Regions from separate parts of the Paenibacillus sp. P4_A7 genome, predicted to be linked through region 2. Evidence: riboswitches for the same ligand, from Rfam matches in the RefSeq annotation. Region 2 holds a riboswitch; each other region holds the start of a gene.
What was found. A riboswitch is a leader RNA that binds a small molecule or an ion and turns the genes downstream of it on or off. The one in region 2 is predicted to bind cyclic di-AMP.

Region 1 (5,148 bases), on a different contig from region 2:
ATCAAGCTTTAACACATCGCCATGAATGACGGTTGTATGAGACTCATCCGCGAGTACTTCCTTCAAAATGGGTATGAGTCGATTATCGATCTCTACCGCCGTCACTTTACCCGCTACAGCCGCCAACCTCTGTGTTAGCGCACCGATGCCAGGTCCTATTTCTAATGCACCCTTCGTTTCATCAAGCTCAGCTGCCGCAACAATATTATTAAGTATATTTTGATCGATCAGAAAATTTTGTCCTAAGCTCTTCTTAAAAGAGAAGCCGTATTTCGCAATAATTTCTTTCGTCCGCTTTGGTGTTGCTACTTCTACTGCTGCGGTTTTTTTTGCCGGTGCCGTCATGCTCTGCTCCTGCTGTTCCAGATCGCTCATAGCCCTATCCCTCCAGTTTCTCTTCCATTTCACGAAGCGCGGCCGTAAATTCCGTCTTAGAGATACGGAAGCTTGTACAACGCTTATAAAACTGCTTGCCATTGGCATAACCAATGCCAAGTATTTTGCCTATGATCAAGCGACGATTAGACGCATCTGGATGCACGATCAGCCCTGCTTCCATTAAGTCTTCAAAGGTTATCTCTCCCGCTTCATCTAGAGTCTCCGTACGAAGCTCTGAGAGTGCCCCGCGAATAGCTTCTGGGCTAGCATTCTCAATTCCGATATCCCCTTTGTACAAAGCTTTCTCTTGCGGTAAAAAAGCATGCTTACAGCCCGGAGCATGACGCGCAACAATTTTGCGAATCCGCTCGCCAGCATAATCAGGGTCCGTAAAAATAATAACGCCGCGCCGTTCGTTAGCCAGAGCAATCCGCCGCAATACATCCTCACCAATTGCCGACCCATTCGTTTCAATCGTATCCGCTTCTACTGCTCGTTTTATAGCTATGGTATCATCCTTACCTTCAACGACAATGATCTCTTTGATCACGAAGACCATTCCCTTCCTTAATTATTTCACTTGCTTTAACATCTAAGGATGGCCACTGCTTTACTGTTACTATTAACCTAACTAGTCCGCAAACATACAAAAAGAAGAGGCATTGCCTCTCCTTATGATGGCATATTTAATTGGAATTTACGATATGATGATGATGACCCCATAAATCAGCTTGCAGTAGGTTTATTTGGTCCTAATAAATAGACTGTGTAACCCTTCTTCTTGCCGAACTTATCGACACTCTTAGTGCTATCAAAATAAATATCGATTTTATTTCCTTTAATGGCCCCGCCTTTATCTTCTGCACGGCGGAAACCTATACCTTCGATGTATACCCACCAACCAATAGGAATAACTTTCGGGTCAACCGCAATGGTCCGTCCTTCTTTCACACGCGTACCTGATGCAGTGATTCCATACCAAGGATGCGAAGCATCCTTTCCTGTTGATTCCTCATCTGCAGAATAGGCAGTTAAGGTGAAGTTTTTTATTACCTTCTTCGCCTTAAGCTTTACACCATTCTTAGTCAGTGTTGGAACACTTTGAGTCTTATTTGAAAGTACCGATACTTTAGGCTCTTCCTTCTTTGAGCCGACTGCTACAACCTGATCGACTGATGCTGTCTGCACAACCTTGTTGACCGACTTCTTTGATACCAATATACCATCTTCATATTGTTTCTCGATTCGCTCGACAACAAGCCCTTCCTTACCGGTCTTCACTAGCTTTTCCTTACCCTTTTCCAGCGTTGGATCGTCTTTCTTCACGATAGAGAACGGCAATACATGTTTCGTTTCCGATACCTTCGTATCGACACGAACTACAGTAACCGTCGTTTCCGCATTAATGACTGATTCCAGCGGAGGTGATACTTTATCTTGACCACGAACAGGAATATTTAATTCCTCGATCGCCGCCTGCACTGTTCTCTCTGTCGTGTATACAGTCGATGCCTTGCCATCAGCCTTCACAATTACCGGTATCGCTTGAGTTACCTCAATACGATCTCCGTCCTTTATCGCCGCGTTAAGCGGCTTTGACACCTCATCATGTGGTCCAATTGCGATAGCTTGTTCATCCAGTAGGCGTTGCAGGACCCATTGCTTCGTTTCAACAACGGTTTCTTGTCCATTCACTACTACGGAGACGCTTTTGACAGCCGTTCCGTACAACAACACCAAAAACATGAAAGTCATAGCGATTGAGATAATAGCACTCAAAAGAATCAAACGCAAGTTTTCACGCTTCCATCGCAATGCGAAAGACATGCTGGATGATCGTTTCCCATGGGTGTCCTTTACTTGGAATAATCCCACTTCATCGGTCCTCCTTCATAGCCCCGCCGCCAAGTGTTACGCATGATACAACTGACGCGACTATAGTATATTGGCGTGCAAGCACGCAAACCAGTAATGCTATCTAACCTCCCATCCCCATCTCTAACCCTATGTKGACAAAATCCGGTTTATTCGAAAATAAAAAGAAGCCGTCGACAGAGGATCTGTTTCGTGGCTTCCCGGGTTTTTACACTAGGGATACAGAAAAAAAGGGCACGAGGTTTGATCACTCTCTATGAACGCTTACGAGGTTAGCTGACGGATTCGGGCAAGAGAGCAGCCCTATTCGTAGTACAATGCTCATGGCATCGGCTATGAAATTCACCCCTGAAGAATTCAAAATGCGGTACATTTTCCCGCATTTGGTTCCCCCGCTCTCCGAATGGAGATTAAGCGTAAACTGGAAATCCAATACAAATGTTTAATGCTCTGAGATGAATCATACCTTCATCTGAGCCTAGTTGTAAAGATGCGATAAAAGACGATTTTAGCTAAAAAGAGGGGTAATGATGGTAAAAATCGGCGAATACTCGCTTAAAAATCAGTTTTTACGCCCTATATGTCCCTAAATCTCTCGAATACACGCAATATCACTCAATAGCAAAACATTTTTTTCCATTTTCACTCGTAATTGATGCGATTTCATCTACTGTTTTGCCTAATAATTCGGCTATTGTCTCAGCTACTCGAGACACATAAGCAGACTCATTTCGCTTCCCACGATATGGACTTGGAGCTAAATATGGGGCATCCGTTTCGATCAATAAACGGTCGAGCGGAACTCTCTTGACCACCTCTTTTGGAACTCGTGCATTTTGGAAAGTAACAGGCCCGCCAAATGAAATATAAAAGTTCATATCCAAGCATTGCTTAGCGGTCTCCCAGCTGCCTGAAAAGCAGTGCATCACACCGCCGACCTCTGCCGCGTTTTCTTCCTGAAGGATACGAATGACATCCTCATGCGCATCACGGTTATGAATGACAATTGGTTTTCTAACCTTGCGTGCAAGTCTAATTTGCTCTCGAAACACGCGCTGCTGTACCTCTTTGGGCGACGTATCCCAGTGGTAATCCAGTCCAATTTCCCCGATAGCTACGACCTTCTTATGGGCGCATAAACGCTCGATCCATTCTAGGTCTTCAGGAAGCATATCTATACTGTCAACTGGGTGCCAGCCAACAGCCGCATAAATAAAATCATATTGCTCAGCAAGTGCCATAGTCGTCGGAATTGTTTCGCGATTAAAGCCTATATTCACAAGCATATGTACGCCTGCAGCCCTTGCTCGTTCTATAACCTCTGTGCGGTCCTCATCGAACTTCGTCGAGTCTAAATGTGTATGGGTATCAAACAGTAATGTCATGTTAATGTTAGGCTCCTTTAATCGAGTTTAAATAGTTTTTTTAGCGAGTTGTTTAATAAATGCGCAGATTGCTTCAACGGCTCCTCAGGGTAGTACAAATGATATTGCCCTTGATGCAGTCCAGTAATAGAACGAACGATGTCGGATTTAGCAGATATTTCACTGATTTCTCCTTGATTATCTAACAACAAAATCGGCGCTTTTCCTTCCTTTTCTCCCTCTTTTTTATCTGGTCGATAAACGTCATATGGCAGGTCAAATGGGAAATCAATCATCATATGATAGTCAGGATGTAATCCTATAGAAAGGAAGCCATTACTTATTTCATTTAATAATTCTTCATCCGGGTTTTCAATCGTAATATATTTGTATAATTTGCGATTCATGAAACGATCGCACAAGTCACTCAGAATGGGATCGGCTTCTTCCGTCCACTGCGTAAAAACGGCTTGAACAAGAGCTTCATCAAGCTTTAAATAATCATGAACGGTCATTGTATTGTTCAGTAAACACTTCAATGAATTAGGCATCCACTCGAAGACATAGTCACTTGCATAGAGCTCTTGAGCCCTCTTGAATATTTGCCGTAATATAATCTCAGAACTTCTAGTAACTGGGTGGAAATAAATCTGCCAATACATCTGGTAGCGTGACATTAAATAATGCTCCACTGCATGCATACCGCTTTCCTTCACTACAATTTGTCCTTTATGAGGGCGCAATACACGCAAAATTCTTTCTAAATCAAATGTCCCATAGTTTACACCAGTAAAATAGGCATCTCGTAGCAAATAATCCATACGATCCGCATCCATTTGGCTAGAAATCAGACTAACTACAATCGGCTTAGGATAAGTCTTCTGAATAACCGAAGAAACCTTCTGAGGAAAGTCATCGGAAACAGAACGCAGTACGCGATTTATTTCCGTATCTTCTAATAATATATTGCACGTCCATTGCTCATGATCCGTATCAAATACTTCCTCTAATGAGTGTGAAAACGGACCATGACCGACATCGTGCAAGAGAGCCGCACATAACGATACTAGTCGTTCCTCTTCTGGCCAGTCTGGATAGTCATTTCGTTCAAATTGGGAAATGATTTTTCGTGTTATTTCATATACCCCAAGAGAATGTGAAAATCGACTATGCTCCGCTCCATGAAAGGTCAAATAAGAGGTGCCTAATTGACGAATTCTACGTAATCTTTGAAATTCTTTCGTATTAATTAATTCCCAAATCGTTTGGTCTTGTACATAAATATAATTATGAACGGGATCCTTAAATACCTTCTCCTCCGTTAGCTGCTCCTTCATCATCATCTCATCTCCTTTGTTCATACTTTCGACACAAAAAGCGTTTAATATGTCGAATAGTGTCGTAAATTAGTTTCCAAAATATCAAAGCTGTTGTATTGTAATACATAGTAATATGCCCTTTACAGCTAGTCAAATTGTTAAGCTAACCCTGTTAGTAGCGATATTTATGTTGACTATTTTGGTAATCGTTG
Region 2 (5,148 bases):
CGCACGATGATGATCCGCATCATCTTCCCGCAGGCTCTGCGTAATATTTTGCCTGCACTCGTAAACGAATGCGTTGCGTRGCTGAAGGAATCATCACTCGTATCCGTCATCGGTGTATCCGATTTATTACGGCGCGCAAATGTCGTGCAGTCCATTGAGTTCCGCGCATTAGAGGTGCTCTTGTTTATCGGCGCGATTTATTACGTGCTCGTTCTCATTTTAACTTCGTTTGCCCGTAAGCTCGAAAGGAGGCTGCGCCGCAGTGATTAATGTAAAGGATCTAACTATAACATTCGGGAAAAATCAGGTTTTAAAAGGAATTTCTACGTCGATTGAGCGCGGTGAGGTAGTGGCGTTGATCGGGCCATCCGGTTCAGGTAAATCAACCTTTCTTCGCTGCTTAAATAGGCTTGAGACGCCAACTTCAGGTTCTATTACTATTGCAGGTGCTTCTATGACCGATCCAAAAGCCGATATTTCCGGTGCACGTCAGCATATCGGCATGGTATTTCAGCATTTTCACCTGTTCCCACATATGACCGTAATCGATAATATTACGTTCGCTCCAATGAAGGTTAAAGGCGTGTCGCTTGAGCAAGCACGCCTGCAGGCGAAGGGGCTGCTCGAAAGAGTCGGCCTCTCGGATAAAGCGGACAGCTTTCCGTCCCGATTGTCAGGCGGTCAAAAGCAGCGTGTCGCTATCGCCCGAAGCCTTGCGATGGAACCAGACATCATGCTCTTTGATGAGCCTACCTCGGCGCTCGATCCGGAAATGGTCAAAGAGGTGCTGAACGTCATCCGCGGTCTCGCGGACAGCGGGATGACCATGCTCATCGTAACCCATGAGATGAAGTTCGCAAGAGAGGCAGCAGACACGATCTACTTCCTCGACGATGGCAAGCTCGTCGAACGCGCGAAGCCGGAGCAATTCTTCACTAATCCGGAGAGCGAACGTGCAAAGCGATTTCTAGAGCAGGTTCTATAAGAAAGCTTATGAAACAGCTATAAAGGAATAAAGACGCAAGAAGGGCCGACACCAAGTAGACAACCTGCTTGGTGTCGGCCCTTCTTTTCTATTGCTTAAAAAGCATAATAGGATTGAGATAGATCAATCAAATAGGAACGATCCAACATCTCATCATCCGAAATCGGTTCCTGAAATAGAGTTCTCGTGTACAGCTTGTCCGCTAAGTCTGAAAGAGCAGATTTGACAAGATCCGTTCTATCCTGCCCCCACGCCTCTGCATGAGATTGAGCAAACATAAGCGCGTCGGGTACCGAGAGGCCTTTGAGATGGTTGAAAACGGACGCCCACTGGACCAAATCCGCATTTCTCTTCTCACATGGAAGTATATATTCACTCCAGCCATTAATGCTGCCGCTTGCGATTTTGAGTATACCGCAATTGCATCCACTGGTGATTTCGGGCATCTGCTTCTCAAGGAGCTTGCAATCAAACCGATAAATCTCCATTAAGCCAACCCTACAGTTCTTCAAGTAGTCGCTATGTACAACCGGCAGAGGTTTAGTGATATTCAATACTACCACTCTTCTTTCTTCATAAGTTTAATAGAAGATAGCACACTAAAAAGCCCGTGAGCAGAGAAATCTGRACACGGGCTTCTTTCGCATCATCATGCGAAGAAAGTACGGGTAACGGTTCTCTCACAATACGCTTACGAGGTTAGCTGACGGATTCGGGCTTGCGAGCGCCCTACCTGCGACATGCTTTCAGCATGCCTTACAGGATTCACCCCATGAGGGATTCTAGCTTACGAATACCTTCGTTTGGATCCCCCGCATCCCTATTCGGGATTTATGCGTTTTGGATAAGCAGCAGATGCCCATCCTTATTTGAATCAGTATGGTATTGAACTGAATATTACTCCGGCGGTATAAAAATGTAAACCCCAATTTGAGCATTCCTTGGTTATAATTCCACCAATTTAGTCGATGAAAGCGCATCAATCTACATCATGCCTTTATTATCTGCCATATTGCTTCTTCAAGCTGACTATTTTGCAATAAGCAAGAGATACCGAGATAATACTAGCTACACGGAGTATATAGGGGGTGTGATGGTTATAAGATCCCTCTAAGTGCCGTTTATTGTAAAATTTGAATCATAGTTATTCTTTACAGAAATTTTTGTCAGGCGTATGATTCATCTCAGGATTCATACAACGTTTCCTTCTTAGAACGCTTAATTTTCACAAGCGTAAACGGCTGTCGCCGTCTTCTACGGCAAAAGCTTTCGTTTCGCGGTGATAGATAAGTACGTTTATAAGTGAATACTTATAAATCCTTATCTATAAAGAAAAACGGGGGAACCACATGAAAGTGTTGCACGGACGGTGTGAGAGCTGTTCTGGTGTGATGCTTGGGGTGAATCCCGGTCACAGGAATGCAGTTCATTCCTGAGGACTGGGTAGGGCGACTCTCACCGCCCGAATCCGTCAGCTAACCTCGTAAGCGTGGTATAGGCAGCATCTATAAATGAGGATTCATTCATTTGATAAGTGTTGTTTTGGAGAGAGAGGATGATGAAGCTTGTAATCGGAAGCTACGACCACAGGGCGTAAAGGCTGTGGTTTTTTAAAATATAGAAAATATGTTTCACCATGCATCTTTATCGCTGAATCCTTGAACAAAGGAACGGGGGAACCAACAGCAGCCGTGATCATCGAAGTCCGAGCGGGACAACGTATCCGGCGCATGGGGTGAATCTTATGTGCAAGCTACTTGTACATAGGTAGGGCGACTCTCACGCCCGAATCCGACAGCTAACCTCGCAAGCGTATCGAGAGAGGCAACGACTATCGTGCGAAAGTCACGGATTTATTTCCTGTGCCTTCAGAAGCCGCGAGAAGAGTTCCTCTTCTAGCAGGCTTCTTTTTTGTTGTCTTCTCTTCAACTAACCAGGAGGAGAATCGAAATGATAGAACCAGAATACATCCTTGTATCTGCACCGAACCATACAGGCGAAGGCTTCATTCGTCACCTAATCGCTCAAGGATTTCCTGTCGCCGCAATCGTGAACAACTCCGAAGAAAAGCGAAGAATGGAATTGCTTGGAGTGAAGCGGATTCTGATGGTAGATACGAAAGATATAAACACTTGGACTGTGCCCGATTTCTCTGTAGGGAAAGTGTTCCTATTCGAAAGAAGCTTTACCCTATGCTGCCGATATATTCAGCTCTGCAGGAAATGGACGTCTAAACCGATTTACGTCATTACACACACGAATAACCCTCGTATGATTTATAAAGCTGTGGGGGCCAATTATATCATCTATACCACGAGCAGCGAGGTATCGTTTCTTGGCAGAATGCTAATGGAATGATGGAATTCAATAATCGAAAATACGGGGAGTGAACGTACATGTTGGATGTGTACATGGTATTGATTCTAGCCGCGACCTTTGGGTTATTTTCCGCATTTTTATTTTGGTGCGAACGCGTTATTCAGGATTCGGGAGGCGAACGAAAATGATCATCGTCTACATTTTTACGGTGCTTATCTTTGTATATTTGGGTTACGCCTTAATTAACCCAGAGAAATTTTAACTTTTTTCAACAAAGCTCTCTGAGGAGGATATGTAAAACATGGGCATTTTTCAAATTGCTATCGTTATTATCATATTGGTGCTGCTCGTTAAACCTTTGGGCACCTATTTGTTTCACGTATTCTCAAACGAAGAAAACCGGACGGATAAATGGTTCTCTTTTGCAGAACGCCCTATTTATTGGCTGCTCGGTTTAAAAGATCGCAAGGGAATGACTTGGAAAGTTTATGCACTTAGCTTCATTATTACGAACATTGCACTCGTCGCCTTCGGTTATTTTATATTACGGATGCAGAAGTTTCTGCCCTTTAACCCGAATGGTATCGACAACATGGAACAGACGCTATCATTCAATACCATTATTAGCTTTATGACGAATACAAATCTTCAGCATTACAGCGGAGAAACCGGCTTGTCCTACTTCTCGCAAATGGCTGTTATTACGATGCTGATGTTCACCTCCGCCGCTACAGGCTTGTGTGTAGCCATTGCATTCGTAAGAGCCATTACGAGCAAGGGCGGAACGATCGGAAACTTCTTTCAAGATTTTGTAAAAGCGAATGTTCGTGTATTTTTACCGCTTGCGTTCATCGTCATGTTAGCGCTTGTGGCGCTGCAGGTTCCGCAAACGCTCGATTCTACATTAAAGGTAACGACTTTAGAAGGTGCAGAGCAGCAAATAGCAATCGGTCCGGTCGCTTCACTTGAATCGATTAAGCATTTAGGAACAAACGGTGGAGGGTTTTTCGGAGTTAACTCCGCACATCCATTTGAAAATCCAAACCCGCTTACTAATGTAATCAATATTTTATCGATGTGGTGCTTAGCGGCTGCATTGCCGTATACGTTCGGATTATTTGCCAAAAACCGCAAGCAGGGCTGGGTTATTTTCTCGGCCATGATGATTTTGTTTCTTGCTTTCTTGTCTCTCAATTATTTCTCCGAGACCAAGGGCAACCCTGTTATGAACGAGCTCGGCATCGATGCCTCCCAAGGAAGCATGGAAGGAAAAGAGGTTCGTTTCGGTTTAGCCCAATCCAGTCTGTTCACAACCGTAACCACAGCAGCGACAACAGGCAGTGTCAACAATATGCATGACACGCAGACGCCGCTTGGCAGCATTACACCTCTAGCACTAATGATGCTCAACAACGTGTTCGGCGGCAAGGGCGTTGGTTTGATTAACATGCTGATGTACGCGGTTCTGGCTGTATTCCTTGCTGGTTTGATGGTCGGAAGGACACCAGAATTTCTCGGACGGAAGATCGAAGCTCGCGAAATGAAATTGATCGCGATTGTGATTTTGGTCCATCCGTTCATCATCCTAGCACCAACGGCGCTCGCATTAGCTACCGATTTGGGAACAGTAGCCATTACGAATCCTTCGTACCATGGCGTAACGCAAGTGCTGTATGAGTATACCTCTTCTGCGGCAAACAACGGATCGGGATTCGAAGGACTCGGTGATAATACACCGTTTTGGAACATTTCCACCGGACTCGTCATGCTATTCGGACGCTACATTTCAATGATCGCCATGCTGGCTGTTGCCGCTTCTCTTCAGCGCAAACAATGGGTTCCAG
Region 3 (5,148 bases), on a different contig from region 2:
TGATATAAATAAAAGTCACGCCATGCCAGCTGCCTAAGCCATGCGTCCGCGCCTGGCAATCCAAGCGTGGTCTCATAGGCTTGACGTGCTGAAATAGCTCCCGTATTCAAGAAACGAGAGAGACCGCTCGATTGCTCTTCAGCGTAAGCATCACGGCTATTCGCATAGATGGCTAATCGTTCTCGAACAAATCGATCCAGCTTGCCAGTGGATTTAGCGGGGCCATATCCGGCCGTCGACTCACCAAGCGCACAAGAGGCATGATTAGGCAAGGAGAAGCGGGATGAGATACTTCCACTTATTTCACATAACGTAGTAAGGTCGTGAATGGTTGCTGTGCCCATAGGGGTATAACTTTGCAGCATGTAGCTGCTCCACATTCGGTAGAATGGCGTAAATACTTTGTAGGGTTCAGAGCGTCTAGCAAAAGCTTGAAAGCTCTCTAAATCAGCAAGCGACGCATCCTCAATAGACAACCAGCGACTGCCTAGCTTAAACGCGGCTTGCTGCAGCCTCTCATCGCGGCTGCGGGAGTAGGGGGTATAGTCTGCATGCACGATAATCTCATCAATGGAATGCTGTTGCAGCAGCGCCTCTACGATCTCTACTGGATCGCCGTATAAAACATGCAATTCTTTCTGAGCTTCGGAGTAGCTATGCAATAAGGAGGCTGCTTGGCCAATGAAATTACGTCCACTATGGCTTGTGAGCTGACCTTCACCTGTTAAAATCGGATCTAATATAAGTAAATGGATGCCCATTGTATTCTTAGTGCGTAAATAATCAAATGCGCGGAGATCGGAAACGCGCAAGTCCTTGCGATGAATAAATAAATACATCGGATATAGCTCCCTTCAAAGCAGCAGGTTATAAGCTTATCCCACTCATCAGTGAAATAGAAACAACAAAGCCGCATGTGGTTTGTCGACAAGGACAAACTACTGCGGCTTGGCTGTAAGAACTTACTGTAGCATCCTAGGTAGAAGGGTGCTTACTCTACTTTATTGTTCGTCAGCAAATTTCTCGAAAGTGTCCATTGACATCACACGACGTGCTGTCACGAAACGTTTCTCATAATAAGAGGAGTCAAGTTTGTCTGTTACTACCCCTCTGGATGTGGAGGCGTGTGCAAACTTACCATCTCCAATATAAATGCCAACATGGGATATAGCGCCATTATTGCCGCCAGACGTGTCGAAGAACACGAGATCTCCCGCAATTAGGTCTGCTTTAGCGACCTTCTTGCCTGACTTACCTTGGGATGTAGATGTACGGGGAAGATCCACGCCCATTTTATCGAACACATAGGTAGTAAAACCGGAACAATCGAAGCCTTTCGACGTATTTCCTCCACCTTTGTACGGGCTACCAATAACATCATTGATATATCCGTCTAGTTTGGAGTCTGCGAAAACGCTTCCCGCTTGAAAAGTAAGGATGAGTACTAAACCTAAAAGTAATGCGCTAATCTTCTTCAATTGTAAAGCTCCTTCCAGTGCCGACGAGGTTAGCTGTGGGGTTCGGTTGAAGGTTCCCTATGATTCCTCAGGCGCTGAACGAGTCAGACGTCGGAATCAATTCACCCAAAGTGGTTCCCCCGTTTCCCGTTAGGGAATTTGGCAGGTTTGTATTGCTTTGAAGAATTATTCGATTATTTTCATTGATCTCCTGCCTTTACTGTTAATTTCTAATAATTCTCATGGAACTTTCTGACTAAAAGGTTCGTTTAAACATTTTTCATGTAATATAAACATCTTTGAGTAGTTCTTTCTAACTAAAAAGGAATAACTCAATTTCATTAATTATGTATACACTCCTTAAAATATACCGAATAGACCGGTAGCTCCTTTGCTGCATGGACAAGTTGAAATAGCTAGAAAGCACGATTCTACGCGGTTTTACATTGAAAGATTAGAAAATTTTCATACTAAAAAGCCTCTCAACCTACGCTGCAGCGCAGAAAGGGAGGCTCTAATAACTAGTTATTTCATTTGCAAGGAATCGTACTGCGTTGCGATCGTCCATACCTTCATAAGCGTGCGTACTAGGTTATAGCCTTGATGTAGGATGAGTGCGAACAGTCCGGCCCAGATTAGCGATAGACTTGTAACGACGAGTCCAATTCCTGCACCGATAGCCCACATGATCAACGAGATGGAAGCATAGGTAAGGAAGTTTTTGATGGAATGCCATAAGTAGCGGAACACGCCCTCGCCTGATACAGCACCGAATTGCATCGCTAGAAAAAGCAGATGAAGCACTGTTGCCCATAGAATCCATATTACGGTACTAGGAAGCATCGTTTGTAGTAGATTGGGTACCGAGCCGCTATGCAAAAAGGAACCGAAGGCGCGTGGCAGCAGCCACCAAGCAGGAGCTAACGTAAGTACAGTTTCCACCCAGTATAAGAGCAGAACGGGCTTCCAGGCCTTCTTAATGCCTTCAAGGAAACGGGTGCTGCCGTTACTTCTGGCTTGGTGCAGAGAATAGAATAGTCCGGCATTGAACAAAGGTGTCAGCAGCATCCGAATGGCGAACAGTCCACCAAGCATCCATAAGTAGGGAGACACCAGATCCGTTTTGATTAGCTGAAACTGGGCTTCTGTCATGAACAGCTGAACGGCGTTATCAGATGGAGAAGCGCTGGGGAAACGTCGTAATAGCGGCGCTACGACAGAATCAATAAAACGGTACAGAAAGAACCCCCAAAGCAATTGATACAGAAAAAGTAAGATCACGAGATAAAAATGTTTGACTGCCAGGGACCAGCCTTGCTTCATATATATCTTCATCTTTTATCGCTCCTTGAACCCATATACTTACCAGCTGAATGACCCAAGCAGCCCTTCAATCAATTTCGAAACGCCGAGGCTCCACCTTGTGCGTGTTTCATCAGGCAACTGCGCTTGCATATAGTTGTTGATCAGCTTGTTGTCTAGTACATTTCTGTGTTCTGGATCGACGACGGCCCATACAAGTGGAGCAGTGTGAACCTGCTTATATTGAATATGAGAGCTGTCTGCATTCCATTGCTTTGTTACGGTCATGCCGTCTTTGAACTGCATAGTAATTGGAATCGAACCGTTGATACCACCATATTTTTTAATGAGAACGGTTGATTCGTACATTTGTACGCCATCCTGCTTAACTGGCTTTACTTGGATCGCTTCTACAGCAAAATCGGCCATTTGGTTGTGATAAACGTATTGATTGAAGTAATCATGCCACTTCGTTTTCGTTACCTGCTCGACAACGCGCTGGAAGTCGGCAGTAGAAGGATGCTTGAATTTATATTTTTGAAAATAAGTCCGTAAAACCCGCTGCATCAATGGCGTGCCTATTTGTTTCTCAATGCCGATAAGAACGAGCTTTGCTCTCATATATACATTTTCGGCGTATTGACTGTGGCTGCCGTAAGACCAAGAATATTGCTTGAGCGGAGCAGGGTCAGTCATATAACTGGCTTCTACTGGCAGGTTTGCTTCCACCCCATAGGCAGTCTCCATCACCTTATCCTCAGCATAGGAAGTGAAGCCTTCATCGAGCCAAGCTTCCTCGAATTCATTAGAGGCGATCATGCCATACCAGTATTGGTGTCCAATCTCGTGCACGACCGTCCGCTCCAGATCGTAACCTGGGTTGTCGTTCTCTGCTGCAAAGGCAGTTATGAGTGTTGGGTACTCCATGCCGCCTGCACCATTTGCTCCTTTTGGAGGAACGATGATGGAGAGTGTGTTATATGGATATTCACCGTACCACTGTGCGTATTTGGAGAGCGCAGATTTGGCTGCATGCATATAGCGATCCTTCAGCTTGGCGTGAGAAGGGTCAAGGTAGAGTTTGATTCGTACACCAGGAATACCCTTGTCTGAGAAAGCATCCTCTTCATAGACGAAATCTGGTGATGCCGCCCAAGCAAAGTCATGAACATCCTCCGCATAAAATTGATAAAACTTTGCTTGATCTTTGATCTCGATAGGCTTCGTCTGAAATCCGGTTGCGGCAACTGTGTACGTCTCTGGTACCTTAATTCGAACGCTGTAGATGCCAAAGTCGCTATAAAATTCGGAGTTGCCATGGTATTGATGCGCGTTCCAGCCTTCTGTTGTTCGACCGCGGGTGCCAACAGTTTCGTACACAGCCAGCTTTGGAAACCATTGCCCTGCCATAGCGAAATTGCCGGAATAGCCCATCCGTGCGAATACCTCAGGCATCTTCACCTCAAAGCTCATACGAAGTGTAACTGATTTACCCGGTGCGACAGGTTCGGGAAGGCGGAGCTTAGCTAACGTAAAATCATTTTCGTTGCCATCATCGGGCTGTACGTAATGCAGACGAGGGAGCAGGCTCTCGCCTTCTAATGTTTCCAGTGTCAGCAGGTCCATATAGCCGTTGCTATTGGTCGTTGCTTTATCCTGACGCAGCTTTCCGCCTGATTCACGCATAAACGTCGTTTTATCCGAACGAAATGCATTGGGATACAGGTGGAAATATAGCTCGGACACTGTTTTTTCGCCTGGATTGTTCCATGTTACGATTTGATCGCCTGTTACATAGCGCGCATCGTCACTTAGCTGGACGTTGATATGATACTCAACGACTCGTTTGCTGAGCGCTTGCGATTTTGGCGTCATGACCGTATTTGGTTCTTGCACGACAGGCTGCTTGGCCGATTTTTGAACAGGCGCGGAACTGGTTTTGGCAGTAGGGGCGAAAGCGTATGTATATTGGGATTGCCAAGCATTCCCGAAACCGTTCTGCACAGATAGGCCGAGCAAGACGACTGCGAGTACAACTAGTAAAAATCTTTTGACATTGCGTGGAGTCATTGAACGTTTCCCTCCCGTTGACAAGCATCTAAAGCATGTATATGTTTGCTTTTCGATGATTATTAGCTAAAATGTAATTAATGTATGGGGAAGGTGTGATTACGCAAGATGGACGAACAAGAACAACCGGTTCAACCGGAAAAAAAGGAAAAGAAATCACTGTCGCTCAACGTTGTGAGCAGCAAAAAACATAAAGGCTTTGGAGCTGGAGCGATCGATTTGAGCGCAGTATCGTGTGTTATGATTGATGAAGGTGTTGCTTATATCGATGTAGGAGCTATGCACGCGAAGAGCAAAATCGAAAGAGGCATTAAGTTTT
Region 4 (5,148 bases), on a different contig from region 2:
CGATGCGCTCGCATTTGCCGAAGAGAAGCTGGATGAAATCGTATGGCTGAGCGCAGTTGCCTACTCCGCGAATACAACAGCTTCAGGTTCTTTTGCAGAAGAGCTTAAGCAGAACAAAGAAAAAATTCACAACTTGTCGGTGTCTCCCGCTCGTAATAGCAAGGCAGTAGATGCAGCGGCTATTGCAGCACATACTTCTACTAGACAGAAGCCTTTTGCGGAGAGACAGAAGGTTCAGCAGCAGAAATGGCAGCTCCCATTTTTGCCGACGACGACAATCGGCAGCTTTCCACAAACGCTGGATGTACGTCAAGCTAGACAAAAGTGGAGAAAAAACGAGCTAAGCTCAGCAGATTATACTTCCTTCATTAATGAAAAAATTAAGCATTGGATAGAGATTCAAGAAGAGCTTAACATCGACGTTCTTGTTCACGGTGAATTTGAACGTACGGATATGGTTGAATTTTTCGGTGAAAAACTAGGTGGATTCGCGTTTACACGTAACGGTTGGGTACAATCTTACGGCTCACGCTGCGTGAAGCCGCCGGTTATTTACGGAGATGTTATATTCAAAGAGCCAATGACTGTAACGGAAAGTGTATATGCACAATCACTAACAAACAGGCCTGTAAAAGGAATGCTGACTGGACCTATTACGATTTTGAACTGGTCATTCCCACGAAACGACATTACACGAGAACAAGTAGCTTACCAAATTGCACTGGCTCTGTCTGAGGAAGTAAAGGCGCTTGAAGCAGCGGGTATTGAAATGATTCAAGTCGATGAGCCTGCTTTGCGTGAAGGACTACCGCTTAAACGGAGTGAGTGGGATGCTTACTTGAAATGGGGAGTACATGCATTTCGCCTGTCAACAGCAGATGTTCGTGACACGACACAAATTCATACGCATATGTGCTATTGTGAATTCCATGACATTATTGACTCGATTCTAGCGCTTGATGCAGACGTTATATCCATTGAGACATCTCGCAGCCATGGTGAACTAATTCACAGCTTTGAGGAGAATACGTACGACCAAGGTATTGGTCTAGGTGTATATGACATTCATAGCCCTCGTGTACCGTCCGTTGAGGAGATGGTCAGCATGATCAACCGTGCGCTTAAGGTGCTCGATCCTACCCTCTTCTGGATCAATCCAGACTGCGGCTTGAAAACACGCGGCATGGAAGAGACCGTTGCATCGCTTCGCAACATGATGCTGGCGACTTACCAAGTAAGAGAGAGTGCTGTTCAAGTTTCACTGTGAAATTTATCAATAGATAATTATTTTTAAGTTTTCATTTTTATAAGTATTTATATAGCTCAGAGAAACGATTGTTTCTGCGATTAAGGAGATAGCTAACAGCTATCTTCTTGTAAAATGCCATCAAAAAACCACTCGGGCCGACTTTGGTTCATTATGAACCAAAGGACCTGAGTGGCCTTTTTGACGAAATTTTCAGTTAATTCAACGATACATAATGGATAGCCCGTTGTCTTAACACAAATTCTTCGGACTCATTAACGATTTGAGCTGAATCGGCAGTTAGAGCAGCAATGTGATTGACCGCATCTGTAAAACAGTTAAATATGCGACCGTCTTGATTAGTCTTGTCATAATGGTAATCGTTCAAAGTAGAAAGAACGATACTGCCAATGAAGGAAACAAGCAGATCACTACAGCGATCCAAGTCGAACATATCCTCGTTGTCATTTACAAAGAGCTCACTCCAACCATAACCCTGGTTGCTTGTTACTCGAAGACACACGCGAAAGCCTGCGGAATCGATTGCGAGAGCGGGGATTACGAACAACTCAATTCGAGAGACCGATAAAGAAGGGGACTGTTCAGCAAAAAAGGGTACTTGGTTAGAAGATTGACAAAACATAAATAAACCTCTCCTCTTTCCGCTTACGAGGTTAGCTGTCGGATTCGGGCTAGAGAGAATGCCCTACCAGGGTTACAAATCCCCGGATTCACCCCTTGCGAATGTAAAAACTACAAGTTCGCGTTGGTTCCCCCGTTTTTTCAATCGAAAAATTCAGCGTTTTTTGGTTTGTTCTTATATTTTAAATCGCTTTACACCGTTTGTAAACCATTAAACAGACCAAACCGAAGACGGATTGGTCTGTTTAATGGCTTGAGATCGTATCAAGCTTTATCTGAAGGCGCTATCCAATCCTGAGACCAAGCTTGAATTTCGCGAATAATCGGCTCAAGCGCTCGGCCTTTCTCGGTTAACGAATATTCAATGAGAACAGGTATTTCTGGATAGACCTGACGGTCAATTATCCCTTCAATTTCCAGTTCCTTGAAGCGTTCAGACAATAGTCTGCCGCTAATCGGTAATGCGGACTGAACAGCACAGAAGCGCTGCGGCCCAGCTAATAGTTGATTTATGATTAGGCCGGTCCAACGTTTGCTAATCAAGTCCATTCCCTTCTGGAAACGGGGACAAAGGGTTGGCTGTTCCATGCATATCACCTCTTTTTAATTCCTTCTAATTATAACTTCAATAACTTATTTATACAAGCAAACCTCAGTATTGTTAATAACTTGACTACGTTTAGTGATGAAAGTATAATTAGTTACAAATAGTAAGTAACATRAGGGGGCATCAATTATGAATCCATTATTTTTGGCACATGGCTCACCTATGCTAGCCATTGAACAAAATGAATATAGTCAATTTCTTCAGCAAACGGGGGCTAAGCTGCAGCCGAGTGCAATCGTAATTTTTACAGCGCATTGGGAAACAGAAGAGATAACCATTTCATCGAAGGACGATGAATATGAAACGATATATGATTTTTATGGATTTCCAGATGAGCTTTACAAGCAGAAATATCCGGCAAAAGGATCCACAAGAATCGCTGCTCTAGTAGGGAAGCTCTTGAACGATAAGGGCATAGAGACAGCATTTGACACAGAGCGCGGACTTGATCATGGCTCATGGACGATGCTGAAGCATATGTTTCCGATGGCAGATGTTCCTGTTGTTCAAGTATCTGTAAACCCATTCCGACCTGCGGAGGAACAGTATCGAATTGGTGAAGCACTGCGAAGTTTAAGCGCAATGAATATTTTGCTGATCGGAAGCGGCGTTACGGTACACAATCTACGAGCAGTAAATTGGGGACAGAAGGAAGCGGAAAGCTGGGCACTTGAGTTTGATCAATGGTTAATTGATAAAATGAGCATTCAGGATTTAAAATCCCTTTTTCAATATGAAAAACTTGCGCCGCATGCTAAAATGGCAGTACCTCGTGCTGAACATTTCGTACCTTTATATATAGCAATGGGCAGCGGCAATGCTGCAACAGCGCCCAAAGTCATTTATCGCAGCTATGAGTTTGGTACACTTAGTTATTTATCACTGCAATTTTAATATTCCATTCAACTAAAGTAGGTGAACAGCTTGATTAATTCAAATATTTCTGCAATATTGAAGGATAAAATAAAAAGAATAGAAAACGGTCAGGGCGATATCTATGTTGTCGGACCTATTAATTTACCTGTTGATGTAGACGGTGAGACGAAAACGTTCCACTGGTATAGCTGGCTTCGCAAGGAAGCGGGCGAAGAGCAATCGGTCGAGGAGCTTATTGAAGATTTAAATCATTTCTCCTATGCTGATATGCAGCAATCGAGTGTGCTAGTGTATGGTGATTTTGAGAATCATGCAGATGCGCTGATTCGGATGCATAGTATATGTCATACGGGGGATATTTTTGGGAGTGAACGCTGTGATTGTGGCTTTCAATTGAAGCAGTCTATGCGAATGATTACGGCACACGGTACGGGAGCACTATTCTATCTAGCTAACCACGAAGGACGAGGAATTGGTCTATTTAGCAAAGCAATCGCTTATTTATTACAGGAGGACGGGATGGACACCGTTGATGCGAACACGGAGCTTGGGTTTGCGGATGACGCACGTAATTATGATGAAGCAATTGCCGTATTAAAGCTGCTGCGTGCTTTGCCGGTATCGATTATTACGAACAATCCTCGAAAAGTAGAGGCAATGAGATCTGCTGGCTTAAACGTCGCGACGAGAGTTCCTTTATGGGGTAATTCGTCCGTATATAATGAGAAGTATTTACAAACTAAGAAGAATCGTTCTGGACATTTCGGTCAAGAGCCACAATCGCTCGTTAAATAAAGGTTGTATTTAAGAGCTGAGGAAACCGCTTTTCACGTGTAAACGAGAAAGTGGTTTTTTTTGCTGTAAACATTTTCGGTATACGTTTCGTCTATAAGAGAAGAGCAGCCATTGAAATAGCTATGATGAAGACAAAGGGGTGGGATAAAGCATGCAAATAAATGGTCATACTAAAAAGAACAAATGGACAAAAAGGGTGGCTCTATTTTCGCTGACGACACTCATTGTCTTGGCTGGATGCAGTAATAATGAGGAAATCAGGCCGGAAAATACAAACACTTCTACAACGTCAACGGAAGTTACTAATCCTCCGAGTACAGATGTGGAAAAGGATACCCAGAAGGAACTGCTCATACAATTCAAGGCTGTGTTGGAATCTGCTGACGGAGCAGCGGATATTATCGGCTTTCTGAATGAGCATATTAATGAGGCTGATCAAGCAACGTCAGATATCATGGTTCGAGAGCTGAATACGTATTATACGGCAAGTTTGGAGACAGCACAGGACGTTTTCTTTAAGCCGAATATCCAGGCTGTGCTGCTTAAGGAAGTATGGCCAATTACGAAAGAAACGGCGGAAACGATAAAGGATGAGGCTGTTAAAAAGCTCGTACGGACAGCCTTCGATAGCGGCTACAAACTTGAAGCGGTTGAAGGCTCTATCTTTCCCGTCGTTGATTATAGCTTTCAGAAACGTTATAAAGCCTCTCTCACCAAGGAAATGAATGATTATATCATTTTAAGTGCAGTAGAATCAGATAAGCCTACAGCTAGCGACGGCGGATTAATGATTACTTGGGATGAACTAGCTAAGCGGGCGATCATGGCGGAAGCCTTCGTACAACAATACAAAGACTCGCCGGAACGTGAAGTGGTTCAGAGTTTATATTTGACGCGTTATTTAGAAATGTATATAAATGGGTCTTATAATACGCTGGTTTATGATTATGAATCCTATAAAATATTAGATGAAGTGAAAGCA

Region 1: another riboswitch for cyclic di-AMP. It lies ahead of AC1DWN_RS01640 (ubiquitin-like domain-containing protein); the one in region 2 lies ahead of AC1DWN_RS03260 (hypothetical protein).
Region 3: another riboswitch for cyclic di-AMP. It lies ahead of AC1DWN_RS13585 (C40 family peptidase); the one in region 2 lies ahead of AC1DWN_RS03260 (hypothetical protein).
Region 4: another riboswitch for cyclic di-AMP. It lies ahead of AC1DWN_RS16425 (hypothetical protein); the one in region 2 lies ahead of AC1DWN_RS03260 (hypothetical protein).

The regions. Positions count from the first base shown of each region.
Region 1 is NZ_JBFUHJ010000005.1:59,772-64,919, forward strand. Features, by position in the region: gene rsmA (16S rRNA (adenine(1518)-N(6)/adenine(1519)-N(6))-dimethyltransferase RsmA) at 1-345, opposite strand, end outside; gene rnmV (ribonuclease M5) at 380-928, opposite strand; gene AC1DWN_RS01640 (ubiquitin-like domain-containing protein) at 1,105-2,253, opposite strand; cyclic di-AMP (ydaO/yuaA leader) riboswitch at 2,499-2,680, opposite strand; gene AC1DWN_RS01645 (TatD family hydrolase) at 2,865-3,638, opposite strand; gene AC1DWN_RS01650 (HD domain-containing protein) at 3,656-4,954, opposite strand.
Region 2 is NZ_JBFUHJ010000011.1:25,890-31,037, forward strand. Features, by position in the region: gene AC1DWN_RS03250 (ABC transporter substrate-binding protein/permease) at 1-270, shown strand, start outside; gene AC1DWN_RS03255 (amino acid ABC transporter ATP-binding protein) at 263-985, shown strand; gene AC1DWN_RS03260 (hypothetical protein) at 1,081-1,539, opposite strand; cyclic di-AMP (ydaO/yuaA leader) riboswitch at 1,658-1,833, opposite strand; cyclic di-AMP (ydaO/yuaA leader) riboswitch at 2,293-2,490, shown strand; cyclic di-AMP (ydaO/yuaA leader) riboswitch at 2,624-2,814, shown strand; gene AC1DWN_RS03265 (hypothetical protein) at 2,936-3,343, shown strand; gene AC1DWN_RS03270 (potassium-transporting ATPase subunit F) at 3,489-3,566, shown strand; gene kdpA (potassium-transporting ATPase subunit KdpA) at 3,606-5,148, shown strand, end outside.
Region 3 is NZ_JBFUHJ010000085.1:11,544-16,691, forward strand. Features, by position in the region: gene AC1DWN_RS13580 (cryptochrome/photolyase family protein) at 1-839, opposite strand, end outside; gene AC1DWN_RS13585 (C40 family peptidase) at 1,002-1,478, opposite strand; cyclic di-AMP (ydaO/yuaA leader) riboswitch at 1,482-1,632, opposite strand; gene AC1DWN_RS13590 (hypothetical protein) at 1,983-2,792, opposite strand; gene AC1DWN_RS13595 (M1 family metallopeptidase) at 2,820-4,829, opposite strand; gene AC1DWN_RS13600 (YwhD family protein) at 4,938-5,148, shown strand, end outside.
Region 4 is NZ_JBFUHJ010000124.1:8,729-13,876, reverse strand. Features, by position in the region: partial or broken gene metE (5-methyltetrahydropteroyltriglutamate--homocysteine S-methyltransferase) at 1-1,267, shown strand, start outside; gene AC1DWN_RS16425 (hypothetical protein) at 1,464-1,889, opposite strand; cyclic di-AMP (ydaO/yuaA leader) riboswitch at 1,895-2,058, opposite strand; gene AC1DWN_RS16420 (winged helix-turn-helix transcriptional regulator) at 2,153-2,476, opposite strand; gene AC1DWN_RS16415 (DODA-type extradiol aromatic ring-opening family dioxygenase) at 2,622-3,389, shown strand; gene AC1DWN_RS16410 (GTP cyclohydrolase II) at 3,420-4,166, shown strand; gene AC1DWN_RS16405 (hypothetical protein) at 4,318-5,148, shown strand, end outside.